Linked DNA regions of Azospirillum sp. TSH100. The protein of the gene in region 1 interacts with the protein of each later gene in a pairwise test. Links are inferred from orthologs where the notes say so. Each region holds a gene or a part of one and is shown on either strand. Other genes may lie near its edges.

Evidence for each region.
Region 2: the proteins of E6C72_RS30035 (region 1) and dnaA interact in binary tests that used the Escherichia coli proteins (3 or more experiments, as listed by UniProt). The link is inferred for Azospirillum sp. TSH100 from one-to-one orthologs.

The regions. Positions count from the first base shown.
Region 1 is NZ_CP039639.1:468,678-471,968, reverse strand. What follows is about bases 233-3,206. They hold E6C72_RS30035 (replicative DNA helicase), read right to left. Parts: upstream 2,486-3,206; coding sequence 980-2,485; downstream 233-979. Other genes in these bases: E6C72_RS30030 (TIGR00730 family Rossman fold protein), read right to left, coding at 2,619-3,203; alr (alanine racemase), read right to left, coding at 233-974. In the rest of the region: more of alr, read right to left, coding at 1-232. UniProt on the Escherichia coli protein: The main replicative DNA helicase, it participates in initiation and elongation during chromosome replication. Travels ahead of the DNA replisome, separating dsDNA into templates for DNA synthesis.
Region 2 is NZ_CP039634.1:1,105,905-1,109,111, reverse strand. The notes cover bases 59-2,948. They hold dnaA (chromosomal replication initiator protein DnaA), read right to left. Parts: upstream 2,339-2,948; coding sequence 779-2,338; downstream 59-778. Other genes in these bases: rpsT (30S ribosomal protein S20), read right to left, coding at 2,866-2,948; E6C72_RS05310 (diguanylate cyclase domain-containing protein), read right to left, coding at 59-663. Also shown: more of E6C72_RS05310, read right to left, coding at 1-58; more of rpsT, read right to left, coding at 2,949-3,126. UniProt on the Escherichia coli protein: Plays an essential in the initiation and regulation of chromosomal replication. Binds in an ATP-dependent fashion to the origin of replication (oriC) to initiate formation of the DNA replication initiation complex once per cell cycle.

The DNA.
Region 1 (3,291 bases):
TCCGGCAGGCCGGTGATGTCGATGGTGATGAGGTCCATGGAGATCCGCCCGACGATCGGCGCGGCGACGCCATCCACGAAGACATGCCCCTTGCCGCTCAGCGAACGCAGATAGCCGTCGGCATAGCCGACGCCGATGGTGGCGATCCGCGCCGGTCCCGTCACCTTGTGGGCGGCGCCATAGCCGACGGTCATCGGCGCCGCGCAGTTGCGCACCTGAAGCAGCCGCGCGTCCAGCCGCACCGTGCCCTGCATCGGGTTGGGCAGATGCGGCGTCGGGTTGACGCCATAGAGCGCGCAGCCCGGCCGGGCGAGGTCGAAATGATGGTCCTTGCCGTGGAAGATGCCGGACGAGTTGGTGAAGCTCGCCTTCGCCTTCGGCAGCCGGGCAAGTGCCGCGCGGAAGCGCTCCCGCTGCTCCCCGGTCATCGGGTTGTCGAACTCGTCGGCGCAGGCGAGGTGCGTCATCCAATAGCGGACGTCGATCCCCTCCAGCCACTCCGGATGGCCGGCCAGCTCGTCCAGCTCGTCGGGGCCGAGGCCCAGCCGGTTCATGCCGGTGTCGATGTGGATCACCGCCGGCAGCACCTCGCCGCGCGCCGCCGCGAAGGCCCGCCACGCCGCGATCTCGCCCAGATGGTTCAGCACCGGCAGGATGCGCTCGGCGATGAACTCCCCCTCATACCCGGGCGGCAGGCCGCCCAGCGAGAACACCTGCGCCTCGGGCGCCACCGGCTCCAGCGCGCGGCGGACGGCGAGAGCCTCCTCCAACTGGGCGACGACGAAGGTCCGGCAGCCGGCGGCGGCCAGGGCCGGCACCACCCGCGCCACCCCCAGCCCATAGGCGTCGGCCTTGACCACGGCGGAACAGTCCGCCGGAGCCACGCGGTCGCGCAGCTGAGTCCAATTGGCGACGACGGCGCCGAGATCCACGGTAAGGATGGCGCCGGCGCGCGGGGTCTGGTCGCTCGTCACTCTGGTCACTCGTCGGTCTGGTGGTGCTGGTCGAGATCGCCGAACTTGGTGAACTGGCCGTCGAAGTAGAGACGGACGGTGCCGATCGGACCGTGACGCTGCTTGGCGATGATCACCTCGGCGGTGTTGTGCACCTCGCCCAGGCGCTGCTGCCAGCGCTGATAGCGGTCGTTGAACTTGTCGTCGCTCTCGTCGGGCCGGCGCGAGGGCTCGGCGCGCTCAAGATAATACTGTTCACGGAAAACGAACATCACGACGTCGGCGTCCTGCTCGATCGAGCCCGATTCGCGAAGATCGGCCAGCTGCGGACGCTTGTCCTCGCGCAGTTCCACGGCGCGGCTCAGCTGCGACAGCGCCACCACCGGCACGTCCAGCTCCTTGGCGATGGCCTTCAGGCCGCGGGTGATCTCCGAGATTTCCTGCACCCGGTTCTCCGACCCGCGCGAGGACGAACCGCGCAGCAGCTGGAGATAGTCGACCACCACCATGCTGAGTCCCGAGGTCCGCTTCAGCCGGCGGCAGCGGGTGCGCACGGCGGCGACCGACAGGGCCGGCGTGTCGTCGACATAGAAGGGGCAGCGCGCCAGATCCTGGCTGGCCTGGACGAATTTGGGGAAGTCGGTGTCGCGGATCTCGCCGCGGCGGATCTTGTCGCCGGGCACCTGCACCTCGTCGGCGAGGATACGGGTTGCCAGCTGTTCCGCCGACATTTCCAGCGAGAAGAAACCGACCACGCCGCCTTCCTGCCCGCTGGAGCGCATGTGCGCCTTGGCGGCGTTGAAGGCGATGTTGGTGGCCAGCGCCGTCTTGCCCATCGAGGGGCGGCCGGCGAGGATGATGAGGTCCGACGGGTGCAGGCCGCCCAGCTTGCGGTCGATGTCGATCAGGCCGGTGGTGACGCCGGTGACGTGGCTGGAGCGGCGGAAGGCCACCTCCGCCGTGGCGATGGCGTGCTTGACCGACTCGCCGAAGGCCACGAAGCCGCCCTGCACGTCGCCGGTGGAGGCGAGGTCGAACAGCTGCTTCTCCGCCTCGCCGATCTGGTCCAGCGCGGTGATGTCGAGGTCGTGGCGGTACGCCTCGTTCACCATGTCGGTGCCGACCTCGATCAGCTGCCGGCGGATGAACAGGTCGTGGATGGTCTTGCCGTAATCGCCGGCATTGACCACCGTCACCACGTTGGCCGCCAGTTCGGCCAGATAGGCGCTGCCGCCCTCCACCGCCAGTTCGGGATCGTTGTCGAACAGCGACTTCAGGGTGACCGGATTCGCGATCTGGCCGCGGTCGATCATCTTGGTGATGGCGGCGAAGATGCGCTGGTGGGCCGGGTCGTAGAAATGCTCCGGCCGCAGGAACTCGCCGACCTTCTCATAGGCCTTGTTGTTGACCAGGATCGCGCCCAGCAGCGCCTGCTCCGCCTCCTCGTTGTTGGGGGGCGTGCGGTACTCGGCCGTCGGCTTGACCGCGGCGGAGGGGCGGGGATCGAACAGCGATGAGGTCTGGTTGCTCATGACGGACACAGTATCAGAAACAGAACGCGAACGCTTGGTGAAGGGCGGAAGGCTCTCCACAAAAGCTGTGCACAGAAGTTATCCACAAGCTGGGAAGTCTGGGGATAACCGTGGGAAGGGCTTTGAAGATGCCTCAGAGCTTGCGGGGCTGGACCGGCTGGGCGGCGTCCGGCAACGCCTCCAGCGCCTGGAACACGCCGTCGATGTGGTCGGCGACGCGGTAGAGGGCGGAGCGGTCGATGCGGGCGAAGCCCTGGGCCACCATGTGGTCGATCAGCCCGAGCAGCGGGCGCCAGTAGCCGTCGACGTCGGCGATGACGATCGGCTTGTCGTGCAGTTGCAGCTGCTTCCAGGTCAGGATCTCGAAGGCCTCGTCCAGCGTGCCCAGCCCGCCCGGCAGGATGACGAAGGCGTCCGACCGCTCCACCATCATGCGCTTGCGGGTGTGCATGCTGTCGACGACATGCAGCTCGGTCAGGCCGGTGTGCTCGACCTCGGCCGACTGGATGTGTTCCGGGATGATGCCGACCACCTCGCCGCCGGCGGCGATGGCGGCGTCGGCGGCGATCCCCATCAGCCCGACCCGGCCGCCGCCATAGACCATGCGGATGCCGCGCCGCGCCAGCCCGTCGCCCAGCGCGTGGGCGGCGTCCTTGTGGACATCGGCGACACGGGCGGAGGCGCCGCAATAGACGCAGACGGACGACAGGCTCTTCATCGCGGGTCACCCCTTTCTCACCACCGCCATCCAAGGGAGGCGGGGCCTTGTAAAAATCTGGCGAATGCCATGGAATATCGGGTGGGGC
Region 2 (3,207 bases), on another replicon or contig:
GGGCAGGCACAGGCAGAACTCCTCCCCGCCCAGCCGGCCGAGGAAGCCGCCGTCGGGCACCTGGGCTGCGCAATGATCGGCGAATCGCTTCAGCGCAAGGTCGCCGTTGCTGTGGCCATGGGTGTCGTTGATCGCCTTGAAATGGTCGATGTCGAACATGGCCACCGCCAGCGGCCCCCCCGCTTCCTTCGCGGCGCGGCAGGCCCGTTCCAGCTTTTCCATGAAATAGCGGCGGTTCAGAACCCCGGTCAGGTAATCGGTGTGCAGCATCTCCACCATCACCCGGTGCATGCGGGTGATGCGCTCGCCGGCCCGCACGCGGGCGCGCAGCATCGACAGGTCGATGGGCTTGGCCAGGAATTCGTCGGCACCGGAATCGAAGGCCTCGATCCGCCGGGCTGTCTCGGTGTCGCCGGTCATCAGGATGGTGAAGGTGCGGTGCTGGTCGTCCTCCGCCCGGACATGCCAGCACAGCTCCAGGCCGGTCATCACCGGCATTTCCAGATCGGTGATGATGATGTGGATGTCGTGGCTGCGATAGATCGACAGCGCCTGCTCCCCATCCTCCGCCAGCAGCACACGGAAGCCGTTGCTTTCCAGATCGGTCCGTATCAGGTCGCGGAAGTATTCGGAATCGTCGGCGACAAGGATATTCGTTTCCACCGCGACACCCTGCCGTCCGCAAAGATTCCGTGCTTGCGGACCTTAGCAAACTTCCCGTCGCGATGGGATAGCGGCGTGGCGACACGTCGCGGTTGCTTGGCAAACCAAAGGACCGTCAGCTTTCGAGCATGCGCCGCAGCAGTTCCACATCCTCGGCGAAGGACGGATCGGTTGCGCGCAACTCATCCACCTTCTTGACCGCATGCATGACGGTCGTGTGGTCGCGGCCGCCGAACTTGCGGCCGATCTCCGGCAGGGAGCGGGCGGTAAGCTGCTTGGCCAGATACATGGCGATCTGGCGCGGGCGGGCCACCGCGCGGGCGCGGCGGGCGGAATGCATGTCGGCGACGCGGATGTTGTAATGCTCCGCCACCCGCTTCTGGATCTCGTCGATGGTGACGCGGCGGTCGTTGGCGCGCAGCAGGTCGTGCAGCACCTCCTGCGTCGTCTCCAGCGAGATGGAACGGCCGACCAGCTCGGCATGGGCGACGATGCGGTTCAGCGCCCCTTCCAGCTCGCGCACGTTGGACGTGATCTTGTGGGCGAGGAACTCCAGCACCTTCAGCGGGATGCTGGCCTGGAGCGCGTCGGCCTTGGCCTGGAGGATGCCGAGCCGCAGCTCGTAGGTGGTCGGGTGGATGTCGGCGACCAGCCCCCAGCCGAGGCGGGAGCGCAGACGCTCCTCCATCCCTTCCAGGTCGGACGGGCTCTTGTCGGCAGAGATGATGACCTGCCGGTTCTGGTCGACCAGCGCGTTGAAGGTGTGGAAGAACTCCTCCTGCGTGGAGTCCTTGCCGCTGATGAACTGCACGTCGTCGATCATCAGCACGTCGACCGAGCGGAACTGCTGCTTGAAGGCCATCGTGTCCTTGAAGCGCAGCGCCCGGATGAACTGGTACATGAACTTCTCGGCCGACAGGTAGAGCACCTTGCGGTTCGGGTCGTTCTTGCGGATCTGCCAGGCCAGCGCGTGCATCAGGTGGGTCTTGCCCAGCCCGACCCCGCCATAGAGGAACAGCGGGTTGAAGGTCACGGCGGTGGCGTCGGCGACGCGCCTTGCGGCGGCGTGGGCCAGCTCGTTCGGCTTGCCGACGACGAAATTCTCGAAGGTGAATCGCGGGTCGAGGGCGGCCGACAGGTCGGACCGGTCCTCCAGGATCGCCGGCACCGCGGTCGGCGATTCGTCCGACGCCCCGCCATAGGAGGCCGAGGTGTAGACGGTGGACGGCGCGGCGTCTGCGGACAGGCCGGACTCGAACTGTCGCGGGGAAGCACCCGGCGGCGAAACCGGACGGGGAGCCGGGCGCGGGTCCACGGCACGCTGGTCGAACCCACGCTGGTCGAACCCACGGGGCGCCGGAGCGGAGCGGTCGTCGTCGCTGTCGTCATTGTCGGCGACGAGCGCCGCCGGCGGATTGGTGGAGGCGACGATAACGTCGATGGACTGGACTTCCGGATTCTCACCGGACCACAGGGCGCGGATACGGTCGGCATAGTGGGTCAGCACCCAGTCGCGCATGAACCGCGTGGGCACGACGATGCACACCTCGCCGCCGATCAGGCTGGCGACGGACAGCGGCTGAAGCCAGCTCCGGTAGGCGATCTCGCCGACCTCTTCCTTCAGGCGTCCGCGAATGCGCGCCCACTGCTGATCCAACGACACGCCGACCGACATGCTCCCTTACTCCCGCTCCTTCCGCCGGCCGGCCCCGAAACCGGAATGGCCGCCCGTCTGGTCCTGCCCGGAAGACTCCGGACACGGAAAAACCGAACGGAACACTATATCCGAAAAGCACACGCCAGAGTCGACGGGATTGTAAATCCCGCCCCGGGCGCGACAGCTTGTAAGTAAAAGAAGATCGTGCGAATGACCGGGACTCAACAAGCCCTGATCCGGCGTAAGACCTTCAGTATTTCGCTGCTGTGTTCAGACGGACACAGAGTGTTGCATCACCCCAAATTGCCCGACCGAATGGATCAAAAGTCTAACCATACTGCGGAAATCTGGCAATGGGACAGATGGCGAACGGGCTAAAAAGTTAAAAACGTTCGCGTTGACCGCATGATCGATCCGGAATCTCATATGCGATCCTAAGAACAATCTAAGACAATTGTCGAGCATCCACACATTTACTTTAAACGCAAAAAGCCGCGCCCCGAGTCACGGGCGCGGCTTTTTGAAACGAGCGGATGAAGACTCTATCAGAGAGCCTTGATCGCAGCCGACAGACGCGACAGTTTGCGCGACACGGTGTTCTTGTGCAGCACGCCCTTCGACACGCCGCGCATCAGCTCCGGCTGAGCGGACTTGAACGCCTCGGCGGCGGCGGACTTGTCGCCGCTCTCGATGGCACCCTCGACCTTCTTCACGAAGGAACGGATGCGGCTGACGCGGGCACGGTTGACTTCCGTGCGACGCTCGGTCTGACGAATGCGCTTTTCAGCGGACTTATGATTGGCCATGGAAACCCTACTCCGAACGACACGGCTGTCGTGATGCGAGCGCGCCTTATACGCGGCAGCGCACCCCGAGTCAAGGCGTGG